DNA from 3 places in the Paenibacillus sp. USHLN196 genome. Region 1 is predicted to be linked to each of the others. Evidence: predicted binding sites of a transcription regulator. Region 1 holds the regulator's gene; each other region holds the start of a gene.

Region 1 (3,288 bases):
CAGAAACCGGCCAAATGGCAAGAGCTGCAGGATCTGGAGAACCAGATCTATGTGACATTAGGCGATTTGGTTCGCAAAGGGGACAAATTGCTGCTTGAAGTGAAAGAAGATCAGGATGATTATCAATCCGACAGCCTGATCACGGACATCACAGGTCTACTGAAAGATCTGACCACATTGAAGGAGAATCTACGTTTCTTCATGCGTATGGATGATGCCAAAACGGTGTACTGGATGGAAGCCAGCGGCCAGTTCCGCAGTAAATCTCTCCAGCTGTATGCCGTACCTGTAGATGTCAGTGCACAGCTTAAGGATTTGTTTTTTGATAAAAAGAAAAGTGTTGTGCTTACATCGGCCACGCTTTCGGTAGATAAGTCATTCCAGTTCATGATTGAACAGCTGGGCTTGCAGGAAGCCTCCGAGAATAATCGACTGTTAACGTCGATGCTGCCTTCACCTTTCAACTATCGCGATCAGGCACTTCTGGTGATTCCACGTGATTTCCCAAGTGTGAAGGGCAGTGTGGGGGATGCACACTTTGTCAATATGCTGGTGCAATCACTCGCAGAGACCGCAATCGCCACTCGTGGACGCATGATGGTTCTGTTTACTTCATACAAGATGCTGCGACAGGTCTATGATCCGCTGAAGGAGGCTTTGTCTGGTAACGATATCTCGTTGCTGGGGCAAGGCGTTGACAGTGGAAGTCGCTCCAAGTTGACACGCAGGTTCCAAGATGCCAAAGCAACGGTACTTCTGGGCACAAGCAGCTTCTGGGAGGGTGTAGATATCCCGGGAGAGGCGCTAACCTGTCTCGCTATTGTGCGACTGCCTTTCCAGCCACCGAATCATCCGTTGGTGGAAGCCAAGAGTGAGTTGCTTCAGGAGCAGAAGAAAAATCCGTTCATGAAACTGTCTGTGCCACAAGCGGTCATTCGTTTCAAGCAAGGATTTGGCCGATTGGTGCGTACAGCGAAGGACAGAGGTATTGTGATTGTCTATGATACACGGGTGATCGAAGCGTATTATGGTAAATTCTTTTTATATTCATTACCTGGTCCCAAAATGGAGCATATGCTTACAGAGCAGATGGTGCCACGAATTACCGAGTGGTTGGAAAAACCTGCTACAGAACAAGAATAATGGTTGTTATGTTCGTTATATCATTGCATGACACTATCGTTTGGCGTTAAACTTTATTAGATATTTCCGTATCCGATTAAAGCAGTTGCACGTAGAACTTATAACCTAAATTACAAGGAGCATTCTGTATAAAATGTCACGTTTATCTTTAAATTTATACAGGATGCTCATCTTTCATCTATTATTTTATCGTGGCCTTGGTAAGGGGGAGCAAGAATGAAATCAGATAAAATTTCGGAAGCGGTGGTACGACGTTTGCCTGTGTACTTGCGTTATTTGAGCGAGTTGCATCAGCGTGAGGTGGCCACTGTTTCTTCTCAAGAGCTTGGACAAAGGTTGGATCTGAATCCGGCCCAAATTCGTAAAGACTTGGCTTACTTCGGTGATTTTGGTCGTAAAGGGATCGGGTACGATGTATCCTATTTGATCGAAAAGATTCGTCACATCCTCAAGATTGATCAGCAAATTAATGTAGCTCTGGTAGGCGCGGGTAATCTCGGACAGGCCTTGTCCAACTACAACGCATATCTGAAAGACAATATGAAGATTGTTGCTGTATTCGATGCATACGGACCGAAAATTGGCAGTCAAATCAACAGTTTGACGGTGAAGCCTATGAACGAATTGACGGAAGCAGTTAAAACAGACAACATCCGCATTGGAATTATTACGGTTCCAGATACGGAAGCCCAGAATGTAGCCGATCAGCTTATTGAATCGGGAATTGAAGCGATCCTTAATTTTGCACCAACAATTCTAAAAACACCGCCGCATATCCGCATTCACCATGCTGACTTTACGACGGATCTACTTAGTTTGGCCTATTACTTGGAGACTGGAAAGGACGAAGAGGAAGATGACAACAAATAGATGGGTAATCCACAACGGTAAATTTGCCGTTAATGAAGGCGCAACATGGAATGTGGTTCAAGGATACATGGTTGTCGAGAATGACAAGATTGTGCATATTGGTGAGACATTGCCGGATGGAGACGAAAATTGTACCAAAGTGGATGGAAAAGGATTGTTCTTCCTGCCGGGTCTGATCAATACGCATGGTCATGCAGCAATGTCGCTGCTCAGAGGACATGGAGACGATCTTGCGCTGCAAGTATGGTTGCAGGAAAAAATGTGGCCGATGGAAGCGAAAATGACTTCACAAGACGTATATTGGGGAACTTCGCTATCGGTGCTTGAAATGTTGAAAGGCGGAACTACAGCCTTCCTGGACATGTATGACCACATGGATCAGGTTGCCAAAGTCGTGGAACAGTCCGGCGTTAGAGCAGCATTGGCACGTGGTGTCATTGGGCTGTGCTCGGAAGAAGAGCAATTGCGGAAGCTGGAGGAGTCGGCTGCTTTTGCGCGTGAGTGGAATGGACAAGCAGATGGTCGTATTACAACCGTAATCTCGCCACACGCACCATATACATGCCCTCCTGACTACATAGAGAAGCTTGTACAGGTCGCAAACGACCTAAACCTTCCGCTCCATACCCATATGTCGGAAACGCTTCGTGAAGTGGAGCAGAATGTGGCTGATTATGGCCTGCGTCCTGTGGAACATTTGGAGAAACTGGGCTTTTTCTCCCGTCCATCCCTGGTTGCACATGCGGTGCATCTGAATGATGAAGAGATTGAGATTCTGGCGCGTCATGATGTGGCTGTATCCCATAACCCGGGTAGTAACCTGAAACTTGCCTCCGGTGTTGCGCGGGTACCTGCTTTGCTGAAAGCGGGAGTTACCGTGTCACTTGGAACAGACGGACCGGCAAGCAACAACAACCTGGATATGTTCGAGGAAATGAGACTGGCTGCATTGATCCACAAAGGCGTGTCTGGTGACCCGACGGCAGTGCCAGCAGGCGAAGCGTTACTACTCGGAACATCATACGGTGCCAAATCCATCTTCTTGAACAATACCGGAGCACTCCAGGTCGGCATGAAGGCTGATTTTATCGCCTTGGACATTGAACAGGCACATTTCTATCCACATACAGACCTGATCTCACATACGATCTACTCGGCTTCTGCTAAAGATGTAGAGCACGTATGGGTGGATGGAAAACAAGTGGTTAAACATGGAGAATGTCTGACGCTGGATGAAGAGCGCATTTTGCGTGAGTCTCAATTGGCATTTGATGG
Region 2 (3,288 bases), on a different contig from region 1:
TCAAGGTATCGGCCGCGTTCATTGCGAACCTGGAGCATGGCGGTGAGCTTGTTGCCTTTGCTTTTGCGAACCCGACGAATGGAGAAAGGCTCTTTGAATACGCTCGTTTCCTCGTCTATTGCAGCAGTATCCTGATCCAACTGACCTTGTGCGTCAGTCCAGAGATGCACTTGGCTTCGGGAGCCATGTGATTGTTGTGCGTGATCTGGCGTGTGATCGCCATTTTCCAATACGTTTATATGTGACCTATCCACTGTTTCCGTTGGCGTGAAAGTGGTTTCGGTTCGGATATCCCTGTGCACCATCGGCCCATTCACCTGTTGTCTACGCTTCTTCGGGTCCAGCATCATGGCACCTCCCCAAGCAATTGCTGCACAGCATGATCCAACAGCTCCAACTCGACAATCCGGGCCAGCGCATCTTCATCCTCCAGTGCTGTCTCGAGGAAATGTCGGACGGCCCCGTGTCGTTCCCCTCGCAGTGCCAGCGCACTTCCCGATAATTGCTGATAATCCCGGCGACTGGCATCATCCTGAATATCGACTGCGTGCACGAGAGCCAGTGCCTCTTCCACACGCCCAGTCTCCCGGTAGATGCGGAATTTCCAATGTCTCGCGGTTTCTCCGCCAAGTTCGTCCAGGATACGAAGAGCGTATCCGTAATCATCGTTAATACGTAGCAATTCCGCTCGCACAAGTTGATCTTCTCCCGCCTCAAACCAGCGACATAGCTGTTCATAATGATGCCGTTCCTGTTCGTCGCCTGCACTGATTCCATACACTAGCAGAGCGTCTTCCAACTGCCCGGCCCGGGCATGAATGGCAGACAGGAATCGATAATGGGAGACTACACAATCACTGCGACCGTTCATAACCGCGTGGGTGAAGGCCTCCTGAAGTGATGTGGTGGCTCGTGGATCCTCAAGCAGATACTCATAGGCTGCCAACAAAAAGGATATCGTCTCATGTGCCCCTGCTTTGGCTCTTAACTGGCGGTAGAAGTCGGCACGTACACTGCATTGAAGCAGGGTGACGCTATCCAGCGTTCCTGACAGGATCTGCCGCAGCGCATGCAGGAAGAACAGTTCGTAGTCCCGGAGAGGTATTTCGAGATCATCCTTTTGCATCGTACCCGCGGGTGTAGGGTCTTCTCCGCCCAGCCAGATGGCGCGTACGCCTTGGAATAACAGCTTCAAATACCGTGTTTCGGAGGAGGTACCTACCAGATCGGCGATACCGACCAGTTTGGAAATACTGCTCTCCCATAGTGGAGATTCTGCTTCGTTTCCAGCAGGCTCAGGGAGCAGGGCGATACATAGCTCAGGCTCCAGTGAAGCTGTAGCCATTAGCCAGTAGGGATGGGTGACCACTGCTACGGTGCGAGGTTCCAGCAGTAGTTGTTCAGCTTCAGGGAGGGAGATGACGGTGATGGCCGCAGGTACATCCTCTGTCTGCGTCAGGCTGCTGACATAATAGACATCTCCCTCGATCGACAGCAGAGCAGCGATATCGGGATAAGGAAAGGAGGACCAGCCCCCTTTGCGAGGGAAGAGAATATACCGGACAGGCGACTGGGCTGTATTGTCCTCAATCGGGCTGGATTCGGGATCTACACTTGGTAATGGCGCAGGTTTTTCCATGAATGCTTCACCTCACCTTGACTGTATTATGGTGGTTCATTCTCTTTGCATGTGCTTCATGCTTTCACTTTATATGTAAAGCCCTCACGGTACTTCGCATGATATGCCTGAGACTAACATATGGGCATTCCATCCCAAACATGAGTATCTTCCATGAATAGATGAAGTGGGCAAGCTGTGATAATAGGCTGAATTTTATCTTTTGTGTGACCGAGGTCACTTTTTTTCACTCTAAACACGTAGATTGTGATAATTCTCACATGTATAAAATAGGTAATCTGGCACAATACGTTCATCAACGTATTTGGTGGACAGACAGCGAAGGTGCAGCTTCAATGCCAGATACGCATACTGCGAAGTGAACAGAAAGAAGGGGTAACGGTATGGATCCGATTATGTTATCGCGTATCCAATATGCACTTACAACGATTTTCCATTTCTTTTTTGTGCCGCTATCCATCGGTCTTGTACTGTTGGTTGCGATTATGGAGACGTTGTACGTTGTTAAGGGTAAGGAGATCTACAAAACGATGGCCAAGTTCTGGGGCAAGCTGTTCCTAATTAACTTTGCCGTCGGGGTAGTCACAGGTATTCTGCAAGAGTTCCAGTTCGGCATGAACTGGTCAGAGTACTCCCGATTTGTCGGGGATGTGTTCGGTGCGCCACTGGCTATAGAAGCCCTACTGGCGTTTTTTATGGAGTCTACATTTATTGGATTGTGGATATTCGGGTGGGATCGTTTGTCCAAAAAAGTGCATCTGGCCTGTATCTGGCTGGTGTTCGTCGGCACATTCCTGTCCGCGCTGTGGATTCTGGCAGCCAATTCATTTATGCAGCATCCCGTCGGGTTTGAGATCAACAACGGCCGAGCCGAGATGAATGATTTCTTTGCACTAATTACGAATGGTCAACTTCTCGTCGAGTTCCCGCATACAATCTTTGGGGCATTGATGACAGGAGCCTTCGTGGTAACCGGGATCAGTGCTTACAAATTGATGAAAAAGCAGGATGTAGAGATCTTCCGCAAATCGTTCAATATTGCGATCATTATCGCGCTTGTTTCCTCATTCGGTGTGGCTTTCTCCGGACACTTCCAGGCGCAATATCTGGTGGAGACACAGCCGATGAAGATGGCAGCCAGTGAAGGCACATGGACGACGACAGAAGATCCGGCGCCATGGACGGTGGTCGCCTTTATCGATCCGGACAAACAGGAGAACACGGGTGAGATCAAAATCCCAGGGTTACTCAGTTATCTGTCTTATAGCAAGTTCTCCGGCAGTGTCAAAGGCATGAAGGAGCTTCAAGCTGAGTATGAACAGACGTATGGACCGGGGGACTACATTCCGCCGGTACGGACAACGTTCTGGAGTTTCCGCATCATGATCGCTGCGGGTGGTTTGATGATTGCGTTGGCGCTATACGGTACGTTCCTGGCCATGCGCCAGAAGCTCGAGGTCGCTGGAAAGTGGTTTATGCGTCTGATGGTATTTGCCATCTCCTTGCCGTTTATCGCCAATACATCAGGTTGGATTATGACCGAGGTTGGAAGGCAGCCATGGACAGTATTTGGTTATATGACAACCGAAGCCGGGGTCTCACCGAATGTATCCGCAGGAATGATCCTGTTCTCGACCATCGCTTTTACC
Region 3 (3,288 bases), on a different contig from region 1:
TCAAACTCATTTATATATTTCGAGGAGGAACTTTTAATGAAAATCGCAGTTATCGGATGTACACACGCAGGGACCGCAGCCATCGTAAATACCGCCAAATTGTACCCGGATGCTACCATCACGGTGTATGAGCGCAATGACAATATCTCCTTCCTATCTTGTGGCATTGCGCTCTACGTAGGTGGGGTCGTGAAAGACCCTGACGGCTTGTTCTATTCTTCGCCTAATCAGTTAGCAGAGCTTGGTGTTGTAACCAAGATGCTTCATGAAGTGACGGCAGTCGATGCCGAGGGCCATACTCTTCAGGCTAAAAACCTGAAAACTGGGGAAGAATTTGAAGATACGTTTGACAAACTGATCGTGACAACGGGTTCTTGGCCTGTCGTTCCGAAGCTTGAAGGCATCGACATGGATAACATTTTACTTTGCAAAAACTACAATCACTCCAATACGATTATTGAAAAAGCCAAAGATGCCAAACGCGTTACCGTTGTAGGTGCAGGATATATCGGCGTAGAGCTGGTTGAAGCTTTCCAGATGAACGGCAAGGAAGTTACCCTGATCGACAGTGTGGACCGGATTTTGAACAAATACCTGGACCCTGAATTCACAGATGCGATCGAAGATACGTTGACTGGACGCGGCATCAAGCTGGCTCTTGGTCAAACGGTACAGAAGTTTACTGGAGAAAATGGCAAAGTGACCAAGGTGATCACGTCCAAAGGTGAGTTTGAAACCGATCTGGTTATTCTGTGCATCGGCTTCCGTCCAAATACAGAGCTGCTCAAAGGCCAAGTGGATATGCTGCCAAACGGTGCGATCATCGTGGATAAATATATGCAAACCAGTCAAAAAGACGTCTTCGCTGCGGGTGACAGCTGTGCTATCCATTACAACCCGACAGGCAAAGCATCTTACATTCCACTGGCGACTAACGCTGTGCGGATGGGTACACTGGTAGCCCGCAACCTGGTTCGCCCTACGACACCGTATATGGGTACACAAGGAACATCGGGTATCAAAATTTACGAGCAAAATATCGCGGGTACCGGGATGACGGAAACGTCTGCTGCTGACGAAGGTCTGATCGTGGAATCTGTGGTACTGGAAGACAGCTACCGTCCGGAGTTCATGCCTACGGCTGAGAAACTGTTACTCAAAGTGGTATATGAGCAGGCTACTCGTCGAATTGTCGGAGCACAGGTGATGTCACAGGTTGATCTGACTCAATCGATTAATACGATCTCGGTCTGCATCCAAAACAACATGACCGTAGATGAGCTGGCCTTCATCGACTTCTTCTTCCAGCCACATTACAACAAACCGTGGAACTTCCTGAACACGGCGGGTCTGCAAGCACTGCCTCCAATAGAAGTAAAAGCACCAGCAATGGTGTAAGGAAGCCATAAAAATACACAAAGACTGGCGAGCATATCGTCAGTCTTTTTTTGATTTTTGTATAAAGTTACATCCTAGCATGCGCTATATATCTTGCTGTCAGAGTCATTGAATGACAATCATGAATAAAGACTTTTATAATCAACATTGTGATAATTTGCACAAAGTTTTACATAGGACCAAGATACAATTAGGATATGGCGTTCGACGCGTAACTAAGGAATTTCCAAATGGTTTTGTTTCAATGATGAATGAACAATGAAGGAGAGGATGAATGATATGGCAGCAAAAACACCTCTTGAGGTTGCACAATATACGGCGCAAACAGGAATGAAGAAGGCTCAATATCCGGTATCTTCTGTACTGGTGCTCAGTTTTCTGGCAGGGGCTTTTATCGCGCTGGGTTTTCTACTGGATATTCGAGTAATTGCTTCTGGGCCAGCAGAGTGGGGAAGCTTGGTTAATTTGATCGGTGCGGCGGTATTCCCAGTTGGATTGATTATGGTGCTCATTGGTGGTGGCGAGTTGCTGACGGGAAATATGATGGCTGTTCCACTCGCGACAATTGCACGAAAATTATCCGGGGGCAGCATGTTGAAAAATCTGACGTTAGTGACGATTGGTAACTTTGTTGGAGCTTTGTTTGTCGCGTATGCGTTTGGACATGTGCTTGGTCTGACTGGAGAGGGTGTATATCTGGCGAAAGTGGTGGATATGGCTGGACATAAGCTGCATGATGGATTCCTGCAGGCTTTTATCTCCGGCATCGGCTGTAACTGGCTGGTTGCGCTGGCCGTGTGGTTATCCTATGCATCCGATACGATGAGTGGCAAAGTACTAGGCATTTGGTTTCCAACGATGGCATTTGTGGCGATTGGATTCCAGCACGTTGTGGCCAATATGTTCCTCATTCCGGCAGCGATCTTCGAAGGCTATTATTCATGGGGACAATATGTAATGAATTTCATTCCGGTATGGCTCGGGAATCTGACTGGTGGGGCTCTGTTTGTAGCCGCAGCTTATTGGATGGTGTACCTACGTGAGTTGGAGCCAAAAGTGAAGCCAGAGATAGCAACATCAATCGAACCTATGGAGACGGAGGCTAGAGCGATGTGGAGCAAACAAGCATAGAGGGCATTGCGTAGCATGTGTGCACGTATTACAGAAGTGAAGACGATTCTGATCTTCTCGTTTCATGGCGAATATGCTGTGACGGAGAAGGTCGGGATCGTTTTTTGTATGGGGTCCTTGTTGGAATTCAACGCAAAGCAAATTCGCCATGACAAGGTTCGGGGGAACGAAACCTGTTCATGGCGAATTTCGGGAGTGGTCCATGATATGGCATGAGGAGGAAGTGGGGAAACACTAGCCTAATGCCTTATTTTTAATTTACCCCTGAATTCTGAAGTTGAATCAAACGACAAAACATTTTTTTGAAAATAATTTGAAGCTGCTATAGCGGCGAATATTAGGCGAAAATATACTGTTCTCTTTACGTGATAACCTCGAAGAAGATATGATATAGGGATAGCTTTTAAAGAGGGGGAGCCATACGATGATCGATCAGGAGAATGGGGTATTTGCAGCGGTATGCCCGCTCGATTGTCCGGACACTTGTGGTCTGTTATTACATAAAGAGAACGGTAAAATTGTGAAGGTAGCTGGCAATCCGGACCATCCGATAACGAAGGGTGCCATCTGTAATAAAGTCAGAAATATGACCGAGCGGGTGTATCACCCCGAGCGTCTACAATATCCGATGAAACGTGTAGGAGCCAAAGGCGAAGGCAAGTTCGAACGAATGAGTTGGGATGAAGCGATTCGAGAGATTACGACCAAATTCACTGCATTGTCCGAGACCTACGGCCCGGAGAGCATCCTGCCCTACAG

The links. Region 1 encodes Rex, which represses fermentation and respiration genes when NADH is low (regulators of the CRP and FNR family bind a similar motif). Its sites were predicted from a motif close to TTGTGAAATATTTCACAA; they were not measured.
Region 2: a site for Rex is predicted at 1,884-1,901, ahead of WFI24_RS17525 (cytochrome ubiquinol oxidase subunit I). Genes of this name have one in related genera too.
Region 3: a site for Rex is predicted at 1,546-1,563, ahead of WFI24_RS16885 (formate/nitrite transporter family protein). Genes of this name have one in related genera too.

What each region holds. Positions count from the first base shown of each region.
Region 1 covers NZ_JBBCYH010000010.1:67,131-70,418, forward strand. Annotated here, with positions in the region: gene dinG (ATP-dependent DNA helicase DinG) at 1-1,143, shown strand, start outside; gene WFI24_RS22580 (redox-sensing transcriptional repressor Rex) at 1,360-2,013, shown strand; gene WFI24_RS22585 (amidohydrolase) at 2,000-3,288, shown strand, end outside.
Region 2 covers NZ_JBBCYH010000006.1:415,331-418,618, reverse strand. Annotated here, with positions in the region: gene WFI24_RS17535 (glycosyltransferase) at 1-350, opposite strand, end outside; gene WFI24_RS17530 (tetratricopeptide repeat protein) at 347-1,639, opposite strand; gene WFI24_RS17525 (cytochrome ubiquinol oxidase subunit I) at 2,023-3,288, shown strand, end outside.
Region 3 covers NZ_JBBCYH010000006.1:262,297-265,584, reverse strand. Annotated here, with positions in the region: gene WFI24_RS16890 (FAD-dependent oxidoreductase) at 37-1,398, shown strand; gene WFI24_RS16885 (formate/nitrite transporter family protein) at 1,678-2,529, shown strand; gene WFI24_RS16880 (hypothetical protein) at 2,545-2,745, shown strand; gene WFI24_RS16875 (molybdopterin-containing oxidoreductase family protein) at 2,954-3,288, shown strand, end outside.